DNA from 4 places in the Neobacillus sedimentimangrovi genome. Region 1 is predicted to be linked to each of the others. Evidence: riboswitches for the same ligand, from Rfam matches in the RefSeq annotation. Region 1 holds a riboswitch; each other region holds the start of a gene.
The links. A riboswitch is a leader RNA that binds a small molecule or an ion and turns the genes downstream of it on or off. The one in region 1 is predicted to bind S-adenosylmethionine.
Positions count from the first base shown of each region.

Region 2: it holds a riboswitch for S-adenosylmethionine, as region 1 does, so the genes downstream of both, GZA11_RS03960 (O-acetylhomoserine aminocarboxypropyltransferase/cysteine synthase family protein) here and GZA11_RS09740 (methionine biosynthesis PLP-dependent protein) in region 1, are expected to answer to the same signal.
Region 3: it holds a riboswitch for S-adenosylmethionine, as region 1 does, so the genes downstream of both, GZA11_RS09565 (sugar ABC transporter substrate-binding protein) here and GZA11_RS09740 (methionine biosynthesis PLP-dependent protein) in region 1, are expected to answer to the same signal.
Region 4: it holds a riboswitch for S-adenosylmethionine, as region 1 does, so the genes downstream of both, mtnK (S-methyl-5-thioribose kinase) here and GZA11_RS09740 (methionine biosynthesis PLP-dependent protein) in region 1, are expected to answer to the same signal.

Region 1 covers NZ_JAAFZF010000025.1:8,763-14,879, forward strand. The annotation lists gene GZA11_RS09730 (bifunctional homocysteine S-methyltransferase/methylenetetrahydrofolate reductase) at 1-726, opposite strand, end outside; gene metC (cystathionine beta-lyase) at 729-1,916, opposite strand; gene GZA11_RS09740 (methionine biosynthesis PLP-dependent protein) at 1,916-3,028, opposite strand; SAM riboswitch class I at 3,170-3,284, opposite strand; gene GZA11_RS09745 (lactonase family protein) at 3,407-4,456, opposite strand; gene GZA11_RS09750 (polysaccharide deacetylase family protein) at 5,406-5,972, shown strand; gene GZA11_RS09755 (YesL family protein) at 6,026-6,117, opposite strand, start outside.
Region 2 covers NZ_JAAFZF010000006.1:10,478-16,594, forward strand. The annotation lists gene GZA11_RS03955 (methionine ABC transporter ATP-binding protein) at 32-1,057, opposite strand; SAM riboswitch class I at 1,221-1,331, opposite strand; gene GZA11_RS03960 (O-acetylhomoserine aminocarboxypropyltransferase/cysteine synthase family protein) at 1,448-2,764, opposite strand; SAM riboswitch class I at 2,825-2,928, opposite strand; partial or broken gene GZA11_RS03965 (SCP2 sterol-binding domain-containing protein) at 3,512-3,826, opposite strand; partial or broken gene GZA11_RS16595 (replication/maintenance protein RepL) at 3,885-4,025, shown strand; gene GZA11_RS03975 (SCP2 sterol-binding domain-containing protein) at 4,757-5,161, opposite strand; gene GZA11_RS03980 (thioredoxin family protein) at 5,453-5,761, opposite strand; gene GZA11_RS03985 (toprim domain-containing protein) at 5,769-6,117, opposite strand, start outside.
Region 3 covers NZ_JAAFZF010000024.1:11,861-17,977, forward strand. The annotation lists gene GZA11_RS09555 (ABC transporter permease) at 1-656, opposite strand, end outside; gene GZA11_RS09560 (sugar ABC transporter ATP-binding protein) at 658-2,160, opposite strand; gene GZA11_RS09565 (sugar ABC transporter substrate-binding protein) at 2,225-3,340, opposite strand; SAM riboswitch class I at 3,461-3,566, opposite strand; gene GZA11_RS09570 (MFS transporter) at 3,774-4,988, shown strand; gene yfkAB (radical SAM/CxCxxxxC motif protein YfkAB) at 5,124-6,117, opposite strand, start outside.
Region 4 covers NZ_JAAFZF010000039.1:19,141-25,257, reverse strand. The annotation lists gene mtnW (2,3-diketo-5-methylthiopentyl-1-phosphate enolase) at 1-762, opposite strand, end outside; SAM riboswitch class I at 839-947, opposite strand; gene GZA11_RS12385 (pyridoxal phosphate-dependent aminotransferase) at 1,029-2,207, opposite strand; SAM riboswitch class I at 2,381-2,536, shown strand; gene mtnK (S-methyl-5-thioribose kinase) at 2,649-3,833, shown strand; gene GZA11_RS12375 (thiamine pyrophosphate-dependent enzyme) at 3,984-6,117, opposite strand, start outside.

The DNA of each region.
Region 1 (6,117 bases):
ATCATAATGAAATTTCCCGTCTGTATAGGCTGGCAGGCTGGCATTAGGGTATGCAGACAAATAGGCCTGCTTGGGAAGTTCAATTTGTTCCAGCGTCAAAAGCATATGGTGCGGACCAACGCGGCAATTGAGTCCCACCACATCTGCCCCAATGCTTTCCAGCCTTTTTAAGGCCTCATTGACAGGCGTCCGGTCCTGCAGAAATCCAGGCTCTTGAATGGATACCTGGGCAATAATCGGCAATTTTGTTTCTTTTCTCGCTATAGCAAGAACCGTTTCGAGCTCTTCAAGGTCATAAAAGGTTTCTAGCAGGAGACCGTCCACCTCTTCTAACAATAAACAATATAACTGCTCCCGAAAGCTCCGTTTAATTTCTTCTAATGAAATCGAATTAGGCTTAATCCCACGGTTGCCACCTATCGTCCCAAGTACAAACGCACGGTTTTTAGCCGCTTTTTTTGCATGATGAACCGCTGCACTGTTAATATCCTTTACAGAATCCTCTAGCCCGTAACGGCTAAGCTTTAAATAGTTTGCTGCATACGTATTGGTTTGGATCACATCAGCACCAGCATTTATGTAGGCTTGGTGGATATGTTGAATTTGCTCGGGATGGGAGAGGTTTAACTCCTCAAAGCAGCAGTCTGTTCCGTATGAATAGAGCAGTGTTCCCATGGCTCCATCAGCGATTAAGATTTGATTTTTTAATTTTTCTAAAAAGCTCATGGTCATTCTCCTTGCTGCAGCACTAATTTTTTCTGTTGCACCTGTTCGAGTGCCTGGGAAAAATCTCTAATTAAATCAGCTGGATTTTCAAGCCCGACAGACAAGCGCAGAAGACTGTTTTTAATTCCACGTTTTTCCCTTTCCGCCTGCGGCATGGCCGCATGTGACATCTTTGCAGGGTAGGATAAAATTGACTCCACTGCTCCTAGACTAACTGCAAATACAGGTAGCTTCACACTTTCGACAAAGGTGCGGACAGCTTCTTCATCGACAAGTTCGAAAGAAAGGACCGCACCGGCTCCTTGAGTTTGTACATCCAGCAATTCTCTCTGCGGATGATTAGGAAGTCCGGGATAAAACACGTTTTTAACAAGCGGATGTTTCTCTAGGAAACTCGCAATTTGCAACGCTGATTTCTGAGAGTGTTCAAGTCGAACATGAAGAGTTTTTAAACCTCTTAAAACGAGCCATGCATCCTGTACACCAAGAACTGCGCCGAAGGAATTTTGTAAAAATCCAAGCCGATTGGCTAAACCTTTATCTTTGACAACAGCAAGTCCTGCCACTACATCACTGTGTCCGGATAAAAACTTTGTTGCACTGTGAAGTACCACATCAGCCCCAAGTTCCAAAGGTTTTTGCAAGGCGGGGGTTTGGAAGGTATTATCGACAAATGTCAGTGCACCAATTTCCTTTGCCATTTGGCTGATAGCTTTTATATCTGTCACCTTTAACAAAGGATTGGACGGGGTTTCAACATAAAATGCTTTCGTATTAGGCTTAATCGCTTGTTTAACATGATCTAAATCTGTCATGTCAACAAAAGAATGCTCAATCCCTAATCTAGAAAGCACTTCTGTAACCATTCGATAAGTTCCGCCATACACATCTTCGGTAATGACGACATGATCACCGGCAGACAGTAATAGGAAAGCCGTTGAAATGGCTGCCATACCGGAAGAAAATGCAAAGCCTTTCACCCCGCACTCCAATTCCGCAATAACCTCTTCTAGCGCTTCGCGGGTTGGATTTAAACTTCGGGCATAATCATATTTACCAAATTGGTCGATATCAAATTGATGAAAGGTGGAGGCGTGCTGAATCGGTACACTGACAGCTCCTGTCACAGAGTCCACTTTATGTCGGTTATGAAGAAGCTTTGTTTCAAAACAATACTCTTCCAATTCCATTAAACAATCACTCCTTTGTTAATTTTGGCAAAGGCTTGCTTTAGGTCGTGAATTAAATCCTCTACATTCTCAATTCCTACAGAAAAACGAAGCAGGCGATTACAAACACCTTTTTCAATTCGAATTTCTTCAGGAATATCTGCATGGGTCTGTGTGGCTGGATACGTGATAAAACTTTCCGTACCGCCAAGACTTTCGGCAAACGAAATCAGCTTTAAATTTTTCAAAAATGGATTAACCCAAGTTTCGTCTTTTATTCGGAAGGAAACCATACCACCACGGCCAGGGTAAAGAACATCTGTAACGGCATCATGTTGAGACAAATATTCCACGATTGCCTTTGCATTTTTTTCATGTCGTTCCATTCGTAGTGCTAAAGTTTTCATTCCACGCATTAATAACCATGAATCAAACGGGCTTAATACACCTCCGGCCCCATTATGATAAAGGGCTAATTGTTCACATAATTCTTTTCCTTTTGCGATGATAAGGCCGGCAAGGACATCGTTATGACCGCCCAAATATTTTGTCGCACTATGAATGACGATATCGGCGCCAAGCTTAATAGGCTGCTGTAAAAGTGGGGTATAGAACGTATTGTCGACAATCAGCAAAATACCATGTTTCTTCGCGATGTCGGCAATAGCAGCAATATCGGCTTCCTGCATGAGGGGGTTGGTAGGAGTCTCGAGAAAGATGGCCTTGGTTTGAGGGGTAATCTTTCTTTCAATTTCCTCCGGACAACCTGTATTGACATATTGACATCGTAATCCCCATTTTTTATAGCCTTTTTCTAAAAGCCGGTAAGTACCTCCGTATAAATCTTCACTGACCAACCATTCATCCCTGGATTGGAATAGAGAAAGGATGGTAAAAATCGCTGCCATGCCAGAGCTACACGCAAACCCTTGATCGCCGCCTTCCAAATCAGCAATGGTCTTTTCAAGGAGCTGGCGTGTTGGATTCCCTGTCCGAATATAGTCAAATCCTGTTGATTGTCCGATACCTTCATGTCGATAGGCGGTTGAAAAATATACAGGAGGATTCACCGTTCCTGTTGCTGTTTCACTTCTGTTTCCGATTTGTGCCAGTTTTGTATCAATTTTGTACATTACACACACTCCTTGTCTTGAAAAAATAGATTGGATATTTTTCAGCTTTAACGCGGTATGGGGATAAAGCTTGTTGATAAAAAAGAAAAAAGCCTTCTATAAGAAGAAGACTTTTGTTCGTACGAAACCATAAGGTCATTCTTCTTATCTCGCAAATTAACATTAATTTGCAGGAATTAGCACCTTTTCAATGGATCATCCATTGAAGGTTGCTGAGGTGTCATCGGGCCTTTCCCTCAACCTCTCTTGATAAGAACTATCAATATTTAAACTTTTTATAAAATTTACTATACTTTTCCTGCTTAGTCAATTCATTTTTATCTGAAAAGTTTGGAACAAATTTCTACAAATGAAAAAAAGCAGGGTTAACCCTGCTTTTTAAACATGTAAAAACTTCACACAAACTGGATGAGGAACGGTGATATCAGATTGAATCAATGAAAGTCGTCCAGAAAATTCATCTCTGGCGAATAAAACGAGATTGCTTGATTCTTGGTTAGAAGCAACGATAAATTTTTCAGAAGGATCCAATGAAAAATCTCGAGGCCAGTCTCCCTCTGTAGAAGTATGCTCGACAAAGGTCAGCTCTCCAGTAGTTCCATTAACACTAAATACCGCAATACTATTATGTCCGCGATTTCCTGCATAGACAAAACGACCATCGGAAGAAATATGAATCGCACTGCCCTGGTTATTTTCTTTGAAATCAGCAGGAAGAGTGGAAATATATTGCTTTTCGGTAAAATGGCCGTTTTCTGGATTATAGGTTAAGACAATAACTTCGGAACTGAATTCTGTCATGATGTAAGCAAACTTACCATTTGGGTGGAAGGTCAAGTGTCGCGGTCCACTGCCGGCTTTTAATGGATGTAGTTTGACCTTCGTCAATGTTCCGTCTTCGTTTATTTTGTATGTAATAAGAGCATCAATACCCAGCTCCACCACCACTACATATTTTTCATCAGGTGTTAATCCAGCATAATGGGTATGGGCCTTTTCCTGTCTTGGATCTGGACCACTGCCTTCATGTTGAATGATGGAAGCAGCAGGCAGAAGAGAGCCATCTTGATGAAGGAGATGGGATTCCACTGTTCCCCTATGGTAATTACCGCTGAATACATATTTGTTTTGGCTGTCAATACTTACATGACAGGGAGGAGCTCCGGCACTTACTTGGCTATTGATAGCAGTTAATTTTCCATTTTCACCAATGGAAAAAGCCTTTAATCCACCTTCTTCACCATCTTTTACTACAGAGTAAAGATAGCGATTGTCTTTACTAATGGCTAAATAGGTAGGGTTAAAGAGCTCTGCAGCCACCTCGATATTTTCAATTTTTCCTTCTTTCGTATTCAAGGTAAAAGAATAGATTCCTTTGCTGTCACCCTTTGTATACGTTCCAATGTAGCCAATGTATTTTTTATTCATGGTTCATTCTCCTTAGAAAGTAATCGAAGTTATTTTAACAAAAAATGCTCAATACTATAATAGATTAAACTTGCTTGAGACTCACTTGATGATAAATCTTGTTCTCCTTTATAAAAATGTTACAACGGTATAAGCTGATACTTCTAAAACAGTAGAAAATTAGGTTTTTCCGTTTTTTCGATAGTCATATGGCCTATTTCATCATTATAACTATTTTTTTCTTGATGCAAATTCCCGTCTACGATAATGTCCTTTTCTATACACTAACATTTTATTCTTTTTTATAAAAGCTCTAAGATAGTATAAACTTTGTTTATTCGATATACAAACTGTTAACAAGATAGTGATTTATAAAAAGAAATGATTGTGATTATGCTTAAATAAGTTACTTATATTAATCTAATACCGGTAATTTATATTCAGAAGAGAGTACTGTTTTAACTATAAACTTAGTTTATTTGATATACAAACAAAGTAATAAGATGCTATAATGAACCTAACAATAACAACCGCTTTATGATATGGTCACCGTTATTTGTAATTTATGAAAGCGTTTTCAACTATTAGTAGAGGAATCTACTTATGGCTTATTTCGAAACGATGAATCCAATCAAATACCTTAGCCGCTAAATACAGTTTAAATTGGTTTAAAGACCTAGTAGCAAAGGGAGAAGTGTTTGATGATTTTTAAAGTGAGGTGGTAGAAGTACCGGCTGGTACCAATGGCTTATTTTTCACGCTATTTATTGTGGGGGAAAGAATACCACATGCAGATTTGAATATTCGTGGAAGCTATAAATAAAAAGTAGTCACATAGTTATGAAGTGGTTTCCAATAAGTAGCTTCATTCATTTGTTGGTTATAGACTTTTTACAAAGAATCCATTTACTAATTTTCGCAGCTTTATCTTGAAAAGGGTTAAGAAAGTTTTTGAGGGAGTGTTCTCTCTATGATTAATGAAATTCAAACACAAAAGAAGGTGGTGGCCATTACGTTTGATGATGGCCCCAATCCCATTTACACGCCTAAAGTATTAAAGATTTTTTCACAAGCAAAAGGAAAGGCAACCTTCTTTATGATAGGGGAACAAATGAGAAACTATCCTGAGCTTGTACAACAAGTGGCTGCTTTAGGCCATGAAATCGGAAGTCATACTTATACTCATCAGAAGCTGTCTCTTTTAAGTTATGAGGATTGTTTATCAGAATTTGAAAAGACAGAAAGATTAATAGAAAAACTTATTGGAATAAAACCAACTGTATTTCGTCCTCCTTTTATGGATTATCATGAGGACATGGTTTCATTGCTTCAACAAAAAGGCTATACCATGATTGGAGCGCTTAATTTGATGGCACAAGATTGGGGGCAGCCAGGGGTCGATCACATCTTAAAGACTACGAGGAATGTCATAAAAAATGGCAGTATTTTGATTTTCCATGATGGTTATGGGAACCGTTCACAAACAATAAAAGCGATCCAAATACTTGTTGCAGAGTTAACAGAACAAGGCTATTAACTTCTAACTGTAAAGCGAGTTACTTGATTTGGATAAAAAAGAGGAAGCAGAAGTTAAATAGTCTGTGCTTCCTTTTGTTTTTTTTCAATTTTTTGAAATGCTGTATAGGAGGTTGCCATAATCAATCCTGCCGTCATACTTCCAC
Region 2 (6,117 bases), on a different contig from region 1:
CCAATCGACATTTTGAAAGTAACCTTCTTGATTATTCACCTGTAACCACCTCCACTCCTACCTTTTGGGAACGAATATATTCTATGGCTCTACTGATTTCTGCTTGGTCCCCGTCGATATGAATGAAAAGAGATCCGTACGAACCGCTTTGCGTTTGCGAAATCTTACCTTGTAATATATTGACTGTCACATGGTGATGACGAATTAGATGGGTGATCAGTGGCTGTTCAGCAGAATCACCAATAAAGGTTAACTTGACAATGGAACCTGAATGATAACGCTCCAGTAAATGCTCGATGGTTTCTTTTGCTTCTTCCGGCTCTGTCACTTGTTGAACAAATCGCTTTGTAATCGGCTGTTTAGGGTTTTTAAACACATCTAGAACCTGACCAAGTTCAACAATTCTTCCACTTTCCATAACAGCTACACGATGACAGATTTTCCTGATGACATGCATTTCATGGGTAATTAACACAATCGTTAAACCTAGTTTTTTGTTAATATCGACTAATAGATCCAAAATGGAATCTGTAGTCTGTGGATCAAGTGCAGAGGTTGCTTCATCACAAAGCAAAACTTTTGGATTATTTGCCAGCGCTCGAGCAATCCCGACCCTTTGCTTCTGACCTCCACTTAGTTGAGATGGATAGGCATCTTCTCTACCTTCTAGACCAACTAATTTAATCAACTCGGCTACCCGTTTTTTCCTCTCTGGGGCTTTCACACCAGCAATTTCTAATGGGAAAGCAATATTTTCACTAACTGTTCTTGACCACAAAAGGTTGAAATGCTGAAAAATCATACTAATTTCTTGCCTTGCCTGCCGAAGCTCGCTTCCTTTAATTTTGGAAATTTCCCGGCCCGCCACTGTTACAGAACCATCTGTTGGAATTTCCAAACCATTCAGCATACGAATTAAAGTACTCTTTCCGGCACCACTATATCCGATGATTCCGAAGATTTCGCCTTCTTTAATTTCAAGATTCACTTCATCCACAGCTTTAAGCAGGCCATGCTTGGAAGGAAAAATCTTTCGGACGTTTTTGATCGATATCATGAACTCACCTGCTTCTTATCCGAATTAAATTTATATTTTGACTTTTTTTCTGAAAAGGATTCTATCATTGGCGGGCAAAAAGGAATTTCTTGCCCCCAATATGATCTTATAAAAAAATGCCTTTCTGCACAGGCAGAAAGGCATCATAAAACAACAATCCTTTCTCCCATCTCTCAAAGCAAAATGCTTTGTGTGAATTGGCACCATTTCAATTCAAAGAATTGACGGTTGCCGGGCTTCATTGGGCACATCCCTCCACCTCTCTTGATAAGAGCGTTTAAGCAATCCTATATTCAGTTAACACATCGCTGTGTATAAGTCAGAAAATATTTTACGAAGGCTATCGTATCACGGATAAAAACAGGTGTCAATGGAAATTTTTAATAATACTTAGGCTTTCGTTTTCAAAGAGGTAATACCTGTTGCTACTTCAATGGCATCTTCTAAATCTTCAATTAAATCCTCTACATTTTCAATCCCAATAGATAAACGAATTAAGTCTTCTGACACACCAGATGCCTTTAATCCTTCCACATCGAGCTGTTGATGGGTGGTGCTTGCCGGGTGAATAATCAAGCTCTTGGCATCACCGACATTCGCTACATGCGCCCAAATCTTAATGGAATCTATTAATTTTGCCCCAGCTTCTCTTCCACCTTTTATTCCGAAGATAACAATTGAACCAGCCCCTTTAGGCAGATACTTTTGAGCAAGCTCATAGTCAGGGTGAGAAGCATCCCCTGGATAAGAAACCCACTCGACCGCTGGATGGTTCTTCAAGTACTTAACGACCTCTTTCGCATTGGCTACATGCTCTTTCATACGCACATGCAATGTTTCCAATCCTAATACAAATTGAAACGCATTTTGTGGACTTAACGAAGGTCCCATGTCTCTAAGCAGTTGAACACGTGCTTTAATAATATACGCAAGTGGTCCCAGTGCCTCCGCATAAACAAGGTTATTGTAGCTTGGATCTGGAGTAGTGAAGCCAGGGAATTTCGGAGAATTCCAATCAAATTTACCACCATCTACAATGATGCCTCCTGTTGTCGTACCATTTCCTAACAGCCACTTTGTAGCAGAGTGAACCACAATATCTGCCCCATGCTCAATCGGACGGCATAAATATGGAGTGGCAAAAGTATTATCAACAATTAATGGAATACCCGCTTCATGTGCAATATTTGCCACTTTTTCGATATCCAACACGCGCAAACTTGGATTTCCAACAGTTTCAGCAAAGACCGCTTTTGTTTTTTCCGTAATAGCTGCCCGGAAATTCTCCGGATCCTCTGGGTCGACGAACTTTACGTTAATCCCGTATTTAGGAAGAGTCACAGCAAATAAATTGTATGTTCCACCATATAGTGTGGAAGCTGACACAATTTCATCTCCAGCTTCGGCAAGGTTAAGAATCGCGAGCGTTATGGCTGCCATACCACTTGCTACCGCAAGTGCTCCAACCCCTCCTTCCAAAAGTGCAACCCGTTCCTCAAAAACCGTTGTTGTCGGGTTATGGATACGGGTATATATATATCCTTGCTCTGCCAGTGCAAAGAGGTTTGCGGCATGTTCTGTATTTTTAAATTGGTAAGCATTGTTCTGATAAATAGGGACTGCTCGTGCCCCTGTTACCGGATCAGGAGACAATCCTCCATGAACACTTAATGTTTCAAAGCGATATTTCTTTTCCTTTGCCGTCATCGTTCTCTCTCCCTTCTAAAAATAAAAATCCCCTGCTTCATAAGAAGAGGGGGAATTCTCTTCTTATCTTTCAGAGCTATAAGCTCTGCTGGATTTAGCACCGTGTTTCAAGTACCGGTTGCTGGGCTTCACTGGGCCAGTCCCTCCACCTCTCTTGATAAGAATCTTTATGTAAGTCATTTAATGTGCGAATATTTAAAAAAAAAATCATACATGAAGTTTAATTCCGAGTCAATAGGTTTGATTAAAGATCTTTTTAATTTTGGAGATAAGAACACTAGTCCAAAAATAGAGGGAGAAATATAAAACTACAAAAATAATTTCTCATATTTCATTTATATGAATAGAGGATTTTATAAAAGAAATTAAACTCAATTATTTTTATTTTTTAACATCAACCTGCCAATCCAGACGACTCCTACACCAAGAATGAGCAGAAATAATATTTGAACAACTTGAAAAATCAAATCTCCTACAAACATGGAGAGATTCTCCTTTCACACGTAGTTTTACGTAACTAATTCCAATAAACCATAAATATCCAATAATGTAAATTACCATTTATTATTAAGGTAAAAATTGTTAGAGGAAAGTTTATGAATTTAAATTCTGCTTTCCTCTTTTTCTTGTTTACTCATTTGTCCTTTTACACATTTCTACGTTTCTTACTCTCATTGACGGACTAGGAGAAAAGCATTTTTTCCTTTCGAAGTCTTATGTCAATGGCTTGATCATTTTGATCATCACTTAGATAACCTTTTGGGCAATTCCTAAACGTGACCCGTTCTGATTTATTTTATTGATCTTTTTCATTTTTTCATTTCGTGAATTGGCCAAATAAAAAACGGACTCCAACAATAAGATTGTCCGCAATGGTGCGGTAATGGTGAGGCTACCGATTCGTTCCAGAGTCCTTAGTTTTTCTTGCCCCTTAAGGAGCTGTGCCAATCCATCACTACTCCCGCTGATGAGGCAATGGGGTTGTGAATCGTTTCTTTCATGAAGGAATAAAATTTCCCCATTTTTGATGATAAGCTGAATGGTTTGCTGTTCGCTTTTTAGGACAACCCGGACATCTACTTGTTCAGTTACTGATAAGCTTTAAACTCTTGAGGAAGCTCAAATTATTACTAGAAGGACAGGAGCCATTATGTTCCATACTAACTTAATTCATAGAGGTAGCGATTCTAAAGAGAAATACTTACTTGCTAGGTTTAAAGATTTTGAAAACAATAATTCTGTCATAACTAAAAGCGAGTAGTATTAAAATACTCGCTTTTAGTTTACCTTTTACATTATTAAAAAGCTTATAATTAACCCAAATATCCCTACAAACAAATAAGAATAACCTAGAATTGAACTATTTCTATTTTTTTCTTTTTTAGCAATCAAGAAATATAGTCCAAACCCAATTAAAAAGGCAAGTAAGACACTCCCTACCTTGAATAATATCATCAAAACACACCCATTCTAAATTATAAATTAAAGTATATGCCTCTAGCCAGTTGGGCATTTTGGTGTGTTTTAAGTAAAGAATCTAAAGTTGCTCCATACGCACCTAAAGCTGCCAAACCTGCTGTTAAAGTTCCCGCTCCTGCTGTAGGGACAGAAAGAATAAATGCTTAAAATTAAACTAAATAAGTGAGTAGTTCTCAACTACTCGCTACTATCAACGTTCCAGTTCCAGTTCCATTTCTTTGCTTCTTTGAGGTTTCTCCAACTTCTCCAATGAATCCTGAACATAAATTTATATAATTTCGTAATTAATTTTAATAAACTATAAATATACAATAATGTAAATTATTGTATATTTCAAGGTGGAATTTGTTAGAGGAAAGTTTATGAATTTAAATTCTGCTTTCCTCTTTTTCTTGTCTACTCATTTGTCCTTATACACATTCCTAGGTTTCTTACTCTCATTGACGGACTAGGAGAAAAGCATTTTTTCCTTTCGAAGTCTTATGTCAATGGCTTGATCATTTTGATCATCACTTAGATAACCTTCTGGGCAATTCCTAAACGTGACCCGTTCTGATTTGTTTCTTTGAACTTTTTCTTTTTTTCATTTCGTGAATTGGCTAAATAAAAAACGGACTCCAACAATAAGATTGTCCGCAATGGTGCGGTAACGGTGAGGCTACCGATTCGTTCCAGAGTTCTTAGTTTTTCTTGACCCTTAAGGAGCTGTGCCAATCCATCATTGCTGCCTATGATAAGGCAATGGGGCTGTGAATCGTTTCTTTCATGAAGGAATAAAATTTCCCCATTTTTGATGATCAGCTGAATGGTTTGCTGTTCGCTTTTTAGGACAACCCGGACATCTACTTGTTGAATTAACGGGAAAAGATGGCTACGTTTCTTTACTTCTTGTAAAAAAACTTGTACAGCTTCAATCATTATTCCTCACTCCGATTCATTAGTCTTACCTTATAATTTAAGCAATCCCCCTTTAATTCCTTTTAGAATTGCTCGACAAATGTCTTTATTATCAAGCGTGATTTCAGTGTTTTCCCAGAAATATGTCGGAAAATGTACTCAATGCTAAAGAAGTAGAGAAAGTTCAAGAGGAAATCATTTGTAGAGAAACGATGACACGAGGAAAAACAAGTTAGCAACATTTGTAGGCAACCAAAAATAAACTTTTTAGTCTAAAAAAATGACGCCCTCCATAGGCGTCTAAAGTAAATCTCAACCAAAATGTTCATTTATTTTTTCTAGCAAGTACGGCACAGAACGAAATGCATAGAGCGTATCAGTTACTTCTCCTCCACGGATGAACAATAAACAGGGGACACTTTCAATTCCAAAGTCCATCGCCAAATCAGGATAAAAATTCAAATTCATTTTACCCATATCAATACGAGCTATTTCCTTAATTACCTCAAGCATTTTTCCTGCTAATTGGCAGGTGCCGCACATTGGCGTATAAAAATAAAGCAATCCATTCCCTCCATTTTCAAGGAAGGAGGTCAAATCATTTCGGTTCCATTCATTCATATAGCCCTTATCCCATCTCTAAATACTCAGTATGGACATCGATATTGGCGCTCAGTAGTACTGTGGCTAAATGGTGCACAGGAGCGGTAGCCACCTCTCGATACATCCTATCTATATATAAATGCTCTGCATTTGGAAATTCACGCTTAAATAGCTTCCGAAGCTTTTCACCTGCTTCGTCGGCATCGACAAGAATATATACATCCTTGTCTTCAAGGAATTCAATCCATTCATCAAGCTTACTGTGACTAATGGTTCCATTCGTACATATAATTTCAAGTGGTTCCTTGACAATATTTTTCACTTTGTTTTTATCCGATTTTCCTTCAACGATCAATACTTTGTCAACATACAAA
Region 3 (6,117 bases), on a different contig from region 1:
GCCTCTTTATTCCCGCCAATCACATACATATATCGTCCATGCTTCGTATAGGCCAAAAAGATATGAACAAGGATGACCGCAGCAGCCATAATGATAATAATCCACGGAACCGCACCGATTTTTGAAAAATGCGGGCTAATGATACCCGTTGCCATCGTACCATCCGGCATGACCATATTTTGTGATACGGTCGCACCCTTTGTATAAGTTAGTGCAATCCCTTGAATGATGAACATCGTCGCCAATGTCATTAGCATATCGGGAATCCTAAGCTTAACAATCATGAACGAATTAAACACTCCGACCAATAGAGACGCTGTAATAGCAGAAATTATCGCTATAAACGTATTTTGTGAAAACCAAACAAACATAGAAATTACAATTGCATTCGACAGAGATGCGACCGACCCCACAGACAGGTCAAAACCGTCAACCGTCAAAGAAATCGTAATTCCAATGGCAATTATCGTTACAATCGAAATCGAACGGAGAATATTAATGACATTATCACTTTGAATGAAAGAAGGATTGACTAATGAAAATATCAAAATTAGTACAGCAATCGTTATAATCGTTCCGTATTTATAAAAAAATTGAAACAGCTCCACACTTTTTTTCTTTGGGGTCTGATTGTTTACGATAATATTAGCCTCCATTTTACCTGCCCCCTGTTGAATAATATAATAGTTCTTCTTCATTCGTATTTTTTGTTTCTAGTTCCTTTACGGATTTTCCATCGTATAAAACATATACCCGATCTGTGATCCCCATTATTTCGGAAAGTTCGGAGGAAGCATAAAGGACAGCCTTTCCACTTCGTGCAAGCTGAGCAATTAATTCAAAAATATCTCTTTTTGCCCCAACATCGACACCTTTGGTCGGTTCATCAAAAATATACAGATCGGCGTCCGCAACTAGCCATTTCCCAATCGCGACCTTCTGTTGATTTCCACCAGAAAGGTTTTGTACTTTTGTTTCCTCTGATGGTGTTTTGATTCCAAGGGAATGAATCCATTTCTTGGCCACTGCTTTTTCTTTCCTACGATCTAAAAAGCCATATCCTTTTGTAAATTCATTTAAATGAGCCGCAGTCAAATTGGTTGCTACGGATTCATTAACTAGAATTCCTTCTTTTCGACGCTCCTCCGGCACTAAGGCAATTCCTTTCTTAACAGCGTCAAAAGGGTTTTTGATTTTAAGCTTATTCCCTTTCAGTAGTACTTCCCCCGCAGACCATTTTTCTGCACCAAATAATGCTTTACAAAGCTCTGTTTTCCCAGCCCCGACAAGTCCAGCAATCCCAACCACCTCACCGGCACGAACATAAATATGTAAATCCTTTAACTTATTAGTGTCGGATAGACCTTTTACTTCGAGCACGGTATTTCCTGCTACTGTTTCCCTTGCTGGAAATTGCTCCTCAAGCTTTTGGCCAAGCATATGTTCCACCACCTGATTTGGTGTTGTGTCAGGCACCTTTTCTTTAACAACCAATTCTCCGTTTCTCATAATCGTTATTTCATCGCATATTTCAAAGATTTCCGGAAGACGGTGAGAGATAAAAATGATCCCAACTCCTTTTTCCTTTAAATCTCGTACAATTCGAAAAAGTTCTTTCGTCTCCATATGACTTAATGGTGCCGTTGGCTCATCCAAAATGAGAAATTTACACTGATTTGAGATTGCACGGGCAATCAAAACCATCTGTTTTTCAGCAAGCGTCAACTCGCTTACCAATTTCTTAATCGAAAGGTTGATATTCATGCTCCTGAGAATTTCTGTTGCTCTCTCGTGAATTTCTCCCCATTTTATCCACTGCTTCTTCCCCATGTTATGTATGGTATCAAGCAACATAATATTCTCAGCCACCGTCAAGTATGGAATTAAGGCCGTATCGACTTCCTGGTAAACCATTTGAATCCCGGCATCTTGGGCTTGTTTCGGTGTGCGGATCATTACAGTCTGTCCTCCGAGCCTAATTTCGCCTGAATAATGATCATAGGCACCAGAGAGAACTTTCATCAAAGTGGATTTCCCCGCTCCATTTGCTCCAATTAGTGCATGAATGGTTCCCGATTCCATCGAAAAATGAACTCCGTTTAATGCCTTAACACCGGAAAATTCAATTGAGATGTTTTTCATCTCTAACTTTGTTTGCATCAAGTTGACACCCCCTTCATCAGTACACTCTCTTCGCCCACCGAAAAGAGTGTACCTATCCCCATTATTTCTGATAATGTTCCTTTAACTTCTTCATCCACTCTTCTTCAAATTCATCCGATTTTCCCCATCCAGGAACAATGGTGGCTAGATTCACCATATTAACTGGTTCCTTCGATTTCTGAACTTCTTCTTGCGAAATGAGTGATGCTTCCAAATCGTACGTTTGTGGAGTTTCTTCACCAGCAAGTTTTTTCGCCAGTAATCTCATATCAACAGCACCGATTAATTTTGGGTCCACTGCTGCTGTATACTTCCACGCACTTTTATCCCTTTGAATTTCTTGCAAATCGGCATTAGAAACGTCAATTCCATATATTTTTACCTCTTCACGTCCTGCTTCTTTCAGTGCTCGAGCTGCTCCAATAGCAAAGGCATCCCATGTAGCAAAAATCGCATCCAGTTTTCCTTTTGGATATTTATTTAACATGGCAGCAACAGCGTTTTGTGTTTGGACACTAGTGTCAGCAGATGCTACCCCAAAACGTTCGACTTCCTTTATGCCAGGATTTTTCGATAATACCTCTTGATAAACCTTATTTCTTCGAACCATTGGAGGGAATCCATCCACCCAAAGGTAGGCGATATTGGCTTTTCCGTTCGTATCCTTGACTAGCTGCTCAAGTGCCAATGTCGCTAATGCCTCATCATCTTGGGAAGTTAACGTAACCCCCTCCACTTCGGCAAGCTTTGGATTAGAGTCAAAAGCTACCACACTTTTCCCTTTTTCTACGATTTTCTTTACATCATTCACTGTCGCATCATCGTCACCGTGGGAAATGATAAAACCATCATAATTCTGATTTAATGCCTGATTAATCGCATCATGGAACTTAGCTGTATCCCCATTTGCCGTAAACACATCAACCTGAAAACCTAAAGCCTCACCTTCTTCTTTTGCTCCGGCTAAAAATTGAGCAGTATGATCATCCCCACCAATTTTTCGAACAACCTTAATCTTTACTGGATCTCCTTTGGCAAAACGCTCTGGTACTCCTTCAATGGACACCTTTTTATTCCCGCTTGCCTGTTTGGAATCTCCCCCTGATGCACAGCCTGTTAACAAAAGTGATACGGCTAATGCGGAAACAAGCGTTGTTTTAAAAAATTTTCTTTTCATTTTGAAACTCCCCCTATTACTCTTTTGTTTGTTTTCCCATCGGAAAAGTATGTATTTATCTAAAATAAAAAACCTCTCCAGAAAAGAGAGGTTTCATCACCAATAAATCGGACTACTCCTCTCTTATCTATCAAAACACAATTGTTTTGCAGGAATTAGCACCAATTCCGTTTGGAACGGTTGCCGGGCATCATTGGGCCTGTCCCTCAGCCACTCTTGATAAGAGAATTCCATTTCATTTTTTCAACTATAAGTAATACACTAAATTTATACTCCTGTTAACAAGTTGTCAATAGTATTTTGAATTTTATAATAAAAATTCTATTGGTATTTCCTTCCTTAAGGATAAACTTCCTATTTCACTTTTTCAGAAATTTCATTATAATAATATTTAGAGAATCGAAATATTTATGCAGAAAGAAGTGTTAAAGCTGTGACTCAGCAAGAACGTACAAAGCATAATTTGTGGATTCTATGGTTTGCTAACTTCTTTGTTGCTGGAAGTATGACGATGGTGCTTCCTTTTATCTCATTATACATCGAATCGATGGGAAATTTTTCAGAAACCTATGTCGAGCATTGGTCAGGCATTACATTTGGAATTACCTTTGTCTCTGCCTTCTTGTTTTCTCCGATTTGGGGTAAAATTGGCGACCGGTACGGAAGGAAAAAGATTTTAATTATCTCTGGTCTTGGCATGGGATTATCTATATTGTTTATCAGTTTTGCTGAATCTGTTTGGGAGTTATTACTGTTTCGCTTTTTCATGGGTTTTTTTTCTGGATTTATTCCTATGTCGCAAGCGTTTATATCGACACAAACACCGAAAGAAATTGCTGGCCGAATTTTAGGCACGTTACAAACAGGAAGTATAACAGGAACTTTATTAGGACCCATGGTCGGCGGCGTTCTAGCAGATGCATTTGGCTACTCTGCCACCTTTAAATGGACTTCGTTTTTCATTTTCTTCTCTGCCCTGCTTGTGATGGCTACAAAAGAGTTCAGAATTGAAATGAAACAAGGGGAGCAATCCCATTACTCAAGCAAAGAAGTCATTTTACATATTATTAAAAACCCTGTCATGCTAACTGTCCTACTCATCTCAACTCTAGTCCAGATCGCGCACTTCAGCATTCAACCCATCCTATCCCTATTTGTGGCTAAACTGCATGGCCCTGTGAACATCGCCTTTTATTCGGGAATTGCCTTTTCCGCTGCAGGTCTAGGGAATCTTTTAATGTCTCGAAACTGGGGTAAAATTGCGGATAAACACGGATATATTAAAGTACTCGTGATTCTATTATTTTTTTCAGGAATTGTTTATTTGCCAGGAGCAGCTGTCACAGAATATTGGCAATTAGTGGTGATCCGCTTTATCCTTGGAGTAGCCATCGGAGGAATCATTCCTGTCCGTATTGCCTATATTCGTCAAGAAGCTCCCATTGCTATGCAAGGAGAAGTACTTGGCTATAACAATAGTTTAAGGTTTCTTGGAAATATCATTGGTCCAATGATGGGCGGCTTCATTTCCAGTTATCTAGGATTTTCAGCTGTATTTATTAGCACTAGTGCCTTGCTTCTTATCAGCGGGGTGATCTTACTTATATCCATGCATAAACATCTAAAGCTGGCAAAACATACGGCTTAATAGTAAAAATACTCCCCTTTGGTAAACAGATTTTTATTTTTTAACCTGTCCACCTTATGAGGAGCATATCATTACGCTCTAAGCATTTTTTGTTAGATAAATAACCATTTGAGCAGGATAGGAAAATCCTGCTTTTTAGAATGCCAAATTCGCTTTCCGTTTTGTGAAATCTACATTTTGATAATAACTGTTTTTTACTAGAATATTAGGTCCTAGACATTTAACTGCCGTACAATGACAGCTTAATTCTTTCGCTAATTTTGAAGATTGCCATGTTTCATAAGCATCCAAGAGACTAGTCGTTTGAATGTTTCCAAGCGGAGGAGCGTCTCCAAAATCGGTCACAATAATATCACCATTAAAAATATTAACATTAAGACGAGAACGCCCATCCGGGTCATTTCGGACAGTCACATTTTTGCTTGAATGAAGCCGTTTTAATAAGTCTAAATCTTCTTGTTTGCTGCTGCAAGCATAGAATGGCAGTGTGCCGAACAGCATCCATACATTCTCATCCCGGATGTCCAGCAAATGATGGATCGCTGAACGCAATTCATCCAGTGACAAAACTTCAAGATTTCCAGCAAAATCGCTTGGATACATCGGATGGACCTCGTGCCGCTGGCAAAGCATTTCATCGACAATTTGTCGGTGGATTTTTTCCAAATAAGGCAATGTCCGTTTATTTAACATCGTCTCGGCAGATACCATGACTCCTGCTTTCACCAATTCACGGCTATTTTCAATCATTCTTTCAAAATATTTTGCTCGCTGAGAGTAATCTGGCTTTTTAGCCATACGAGCAAATCCACCCTCAACGAAATCATCAATCGTTCCCCAGTTATGCGAAATATGTAAAACATCTAGATATGGAATGATGAGTTCATATCGGGACAAGTCGAGCGTTAAATTTGAATTAATCTGGGTCCGTACTCCGCGTTCATGGGCATATTTCAAGATCGGAACTACATAGTTCTTGACAGATGTCATGGATAACATCGGCTCTCCGCCAGTAATGCTCAGGGCTCTTAGTGTTGGAATTTCTTCCAATCTAGATAAAAGAAGTTTTAGCGGAAGTGCCTCAGGATCCTTTGTCTGCAGTGTGTATCCTACTGCGCAATGTTCACAG
Region 4 (6,117 bases), on a different contig from region 1:
TGCCATAATTGGCAAAGCAATTTCCTCATCTTCTCTCAACTCTTGAAGGACATCGAGACCATAAGTGAAAACATTGAAAAGGAGCACATCCGCACCAATTTCAGCTGCTTTTCTCGCTTTATCTCTAAGTTGATACGTTCTTCCAGTCAAATTAACGGCATAAAGAGTACGATGTCCCGTTTCTTCATAGACTTCCTGAAGGGCCCTTTTCCCATTAAAGATACGTTTTTCAAAAGGTGTCAATTCATTTTCAAACAAAATTTCATCGTCCTTTACCAGATCAATCCCACCTAGGGCCTGCTCTTTTAGCTGTTCAGTCAAAAAATGAATATCCTTACCAAGCACACCTTTAAAAATACTCATTACCAATGGTCTATCAAACACATTTAATTTCTTACGAATCCCTTCAATTCCAAACCTTGGACCTGGAAATTGACTTTTTAAAAGATCATCGAATTGTAAATCTATTAATTTTATTTTTCCATCTAGGGAAAGTTTCCCAAAAACCGTTGTTAAGATTGCAGGTAGGTCACTAGAAAAATTGATTGTCGGGTAGGCAATTCGGATTAATGTTTGATTATCCTGTTCCGAAGGTAAACCCTCAATCGATACCACTCGACCTTTGTGCTTACGCAATTGGTTTTGTTCAAGTTCAGGAAGTTTCGTCCAAGAACCGACTGTCAGTCCTAAGGCAATATCTTCCGCTTTCTTGTCTGGATTTTTTTCATCATGTAGTAGATAAGTAGCAATTAATTCAGACATTATGACACTTCCTTTTCATTTTCTGCAATAAAAAAACCTCTTCGAAAAGAAGAGGTTAGCAGACATTACTAACATCTTCTCATCTTTCAGCTTCCCGCTGCAAGAATTAGCACCGTGCCTTACAATGGGTAAGGTCGGTTGCCGGGCTTCATTGGGCTAGTCCCTCCGCCTGCTCTTGATAAGAAAATGATTATTTTTCCGTATTTATTGTTTTCAAGTGAATTAACTTATTTTGGATTATCCCAAGAAAACAAAATATTGTCAACCTATTTTTTAAAAATTTCTAAACTGCTTATTCTTCTGACAGCCTCTTTCAAGCGTTCTTCAGAAGATAATAAGCCAACTCGGACATAGCCTTCTCCATAAGTACCAAATCCAATTCCGGGCGCTACTATGATATGGGCTTTTTCCAAAAGAAAATTTGCAAACTCCTCGGAAGTAAAGCCCTGCGGTACTTTTAACCAAGCAAAAAATGAACCTTTAGGAGCGGTAACATTCCAACCAATGGACCGGAGGCCTTCAATGAGGACATTCCTCCTCCGTTCATACATTTGATTCAATTCCCTCACACAATCTTGAGGTCCTGTCAGCGCCATTGCTGCTGCCTCTTGAACAGCACCAAACAAACTGACATAAAGGTGGTCCTGTAACAGTTCCAGTGAAGAAATAACACTTTCATTACCTACTGCAAAAGCAACACGCCATCCAGCCATATTATATGTTTTAGATAAGGTGTAAATTTCAATGCCCACTTCTTTTGCCCCTTTTGTTTGGAGGAAGCTTGTCGGTTTTACACCATCAAATCCAATTGCTCCATAGGCAAAGTCATGGACAATGCATATATCATATTTTTCTGCCAGTTCAACGGTTTCCGCGAAAAAATCGGGTGTAGCAATTACCCCTGTTGGATTATTTGGATAATTGAGGAACATTAGTTTTGCCTTTTCCAATACATCATCAGCAATTTCATCGTATTTTGGCAAAAATTGATTTTCTTCTTTTAACGGCATGGTAACCATTTCTGCTTTTGCCATGGCCACTCCTGACCAATAATCAGGATAACCGGGATCTGGAACTAGTACATTATCTCCAGGATTTAATAAACATTGGGGAAGTTCAACTAATCCAGCCTTACCTCCGAATAATATGGCAACTTCTTTTTCAGGATGAATCTTAACTCCATATTCCCTTTGATAAAAATCGGCAACAGCTTGCTTTAAATATCCAAACCCTTGAAATGGGGAATATTTATGATTTATGGGATTAGTTGCTGCCTCCTGAAGTTTGGAAACAATATGGTCTGGTGTTGGTTGATCAGGATTTCCCTGTCCCAGATTAATTACATCAAAGCCTTTTTCTATATATTGACCTGCTTTTTTAACAAGGGATGCAAAAAATTGTTTCGGAAGGCGATTTAATAAATCTGATCGTGGAAACTGTTTCAATTTCTCTCACCTACTTTACCTTGATTCAATTTTCACTAGAATACTAGCTAACAATATTAAAACTTTTATTAGGAATTGTAAAGGGAAAATAAATAATTTTCGAAAATGATTGACATCTACACAATTGAACTGATATATTTTTTAAGAATCGATAAAATTTTATAAAATAACTACTCTTATCAAGAGCTGGCTGAGGGATTTGGCCCATTGAAGCCCAGCAACCGACCGTAATACCATTGTGAAATGGGGCGCTTTTCTTCCGCGCCAGGATATCCTGTAAGGCACGGTGCTAATTCCAACAGAAAGTTAATCTTTCTGAAAGATAAGAGGTACGACAGACAAATATCGTCTTCGCAGCCTCTTTCAATCAGAAAGAGGCTTTTTATTTGGTTTGTAATTGAGTTCGCATGGAATTTTCCTCAAACTAAGGAGGTAATATTGATGACCGTTTTAAATCCATTAATCTATCAACCATTAAACGAAAAAACTGCAATTAAAAAGGCTTTAGATTTAAAGCTATTTCCTGAAGATGCTGATTTAACCTGCAAGGAAATTGGTGACGGAAACCTCAATCTAGTTTTTCATATTGTCGATCAAAAACATAACCAAAGTATCATCATTAAACAAGCCCTGCCATACGCAAAGGTTGTAGGTGAAAGTTGGCCACTAACCCTTCATCGGGCAAAAATTGAAGCTGATGCCTTAAAAACTTTTGGACAAATTGCTCCGGATTATGTTCCAAAGGTATATTACACAGATGATCAATTAGCCATTACTGTAATGGAAGACCTTTCTCACTTATCAATTGCCCGTAAAGGATTTATCCAAGGTGAGACTTTTCCGCTTATCTCTTTACACCTTGGTGAATATTTAGCCAAAACTTTATTTTTTACATCCGATTACGGTCTTGGTTCTGGGGCTAAAAAGGAACAAGTTCAAAAATTTATTAATCCCGAGCTTTGTAAAATTACCGAAGACCTAATTTTTACGGATCCTTACTTTGATGCGGAAACAAATGAATTTGAGGAAGGTTTGCGGCCTGCAGTAGAAGAACTATGGAAGGATGAGGAGTTAAAGTTTCATGTTAACGTGTTGAAAAAAATCTTTTTAACTGACGCAGAAGTTCTCCTTCACGGTGATTTGCATACAGGAAGCATGTTTGCTGATAATCAACAAACAAAAATAATTGATCCTGAATTCGCCTTCTATGGACCAGCTGGTTTCGATATTGGCCAGGTTTTTGCCAACCTGTTGTTCCAAGTCATTGTGAATGAAAAACACCGTGATGTATTTATCCAACATGTGGAAACGGTTTGGAATGTGTTCCAAGTTCAATTCTCACAGCTGTGGGAAAAGGAAAATAAAGAGCCGTTAGCAAACACAACATCCTTTTTACATTATCATCTAGCCAAATATTTCGAGGATGCCCTTGGTTATACAGGCTGCGAATTAATCCGCAGAACAATCGGCCTAGCACATGTAGCAGATTTGGATAGTATTCAAGATGAACAAACTAGACTGGCTGCAAAACAAAAAACGCTTGAACTAGGAAAGAATCTTATAAAAAAACGAAAAGAGATTAGAGACCTTTCTGAATTTATCCGTACAGTTAAAGAAATAGTTTAGAGTAAAGAAAAAGGGGCTGTCCGGAAAGTGGTATTTCAGCCGAAATCTTTATAATAGCAAAACCCAAGAATGCTGTTAAATCAACATTCTTGGGTTTTTAATTTGGGTTCATTTTTCTCTTAAATGGACTTAGACAGCCCCTTTATAATCTTATAATAATGGATTTTCATGCATGGCTTTGAGGCGTTGCCATCTTTTTTCTACCTCAGCCTCAAATTCTTCCAAGATCGGTTTGTTTTCCTCTTTTAACAAGTGTTTCGTTTTTCCCATATACTTAAACCATTCTGTAACCGATACACGCTTATTCTTTTCTTCCGGATTATAAGTGATCGTTGTTACACCTTGTTCAACTTCATATAGTGGGAAGAAGCAGGAATTTACAGCCGCTTCTAGTATTTTAGTTCCATATCGGTCTTCAGATTTCCAATTTAATGGACATGTAATTAATAGTTTTCCGTACACAGGACCGACATTTTGAGCATACCATTGAGCCTTTGCGCCTTTTTTCACTAAATCCTGCGGAAATGCTTCAGATCCTGTAAAGACATAAGGAATATTGGTCGCTGCCATAATTTGTACGGTATCCTTATGGTGGAATGTCTTTCCTTTTTGAACTTTTCCAACACCAGATGTACTTGTCATATGTCCAATTGGGGTGGAATAGGACATTTGTGAACCAGTATTCATGTACCCCTCGTTATCATATTCGAGCATGATTAGTTTATGACCGCGAAGGGCTGTTCCGATGGCAGACCCCATTCCAATATCCATGCCACCATCACCGGTAATCATGACAAATGTTGCATCATCAGAAACCTGAATTTCTCCACGCCGCTTTAATTCCATAAACGCTTCAACTGTACCAGATAAAGTAGCTGCCCCATTCTGGAATAAATTATGAATCATCGTTTGCTTATGGGAGCTGTATGGATAGGCCGTAGTTGTTACATATGCACACCCCGTTTGGAACAGAGTGACAATATCCCCCTCAATCCCTTTAAAGAATAATTCAAGACCACCAAAAATACCGCATCCCGGGCAGGCTCCGTGGCCGGAAGCAATCCGCTTTGGTTTAGATGTCAGCGCGCGAAGTGGCGGAATTTTTACCTTTAACTTCTGCGTTTCTTCATCCATTTTCACTTCGATCAATCCTGTTTTAAATACATCACCATGCTGCGGAGTGATAACAGGTTTTAGAATTTTTTCAGGGTCACCCGGTATGTGACCATAATAATCAAATGGCTTTTCAGCATAACCTTTTTCCATGGCATCAATCGCCATTTTGAAAAATTCATGTGCATCACTGGCATAAAAATCTTTACCACCAAGGCCAAATATGCGGCATAACACAATTGTTTGATTGTCCTTATCATCCTGAAGGGCTGATTTCACTTCATGCGTTAGATTTGCACCATGTGCCCCATAAGAATCGGCCCGTTCACCAACTAGTAATGCCTTTACATTTTTTAATGCTTCACGAATCTCCTTGGCTGGGAAAGGACGAATAATGTTGGGACTGATAACCCCCGCTTTTACTCCTTGGGCACGAAGTTGATCCACTACATCCTTTGCTGATTCAGCTGCAGAGTTTAATAGAAAAAGTGCAACTTCTGCATCTTCCATTTTATATAAATCTAGCACAGGATATTCTCTACCTGATAGTTTAGCATATTCACAAGCAACTTCCTTGAAAATTTCCCCGGCATGGTACATAGCTTCAGACTGTTGGAAATGATTGTTCATCAAGTCTTCACCATTCATGTGAGCTCCGATTGTTACAGGTTTTTTCGGATCTCTAATAAAATGATAGTCCGTTGGGCATTCACCGACAAACTGCTGAACAACGCGGCGGTCTTTAAAGTATTGGACACGTCGCTTCTGATGAGAAGTAAAGAAACCATCATAAGCAACAATGACAGGCAATCGAACCTTAGCGTGTTCAGCAATTTTTAATGCCATAATATTCATATCGTAAACGGCTTGTGGCGTTCTTGCCGTTAAAATAACCCATCCTGTGTTTAATGCGTAATAAAGATCAGAATGATCACCACGAATATCAAGAGGTCCACTGACGGCACGTGTTACTAGATTCATTACCATTGGAAAACGTGTTCCTGCTTGTACTGGAAGCTGTTCTATCATATACAAAAGTCCATTTGCACTTGTAGCATTGAAGACACGAGCGCCCGTTGCCGCCGCTCCATAACAAATCCCTGCTGAGCCATGCTCACCATCTGCAGGAATTAGCTTAATATCATGTTCACCACGTGCTTTCATTTGGTCT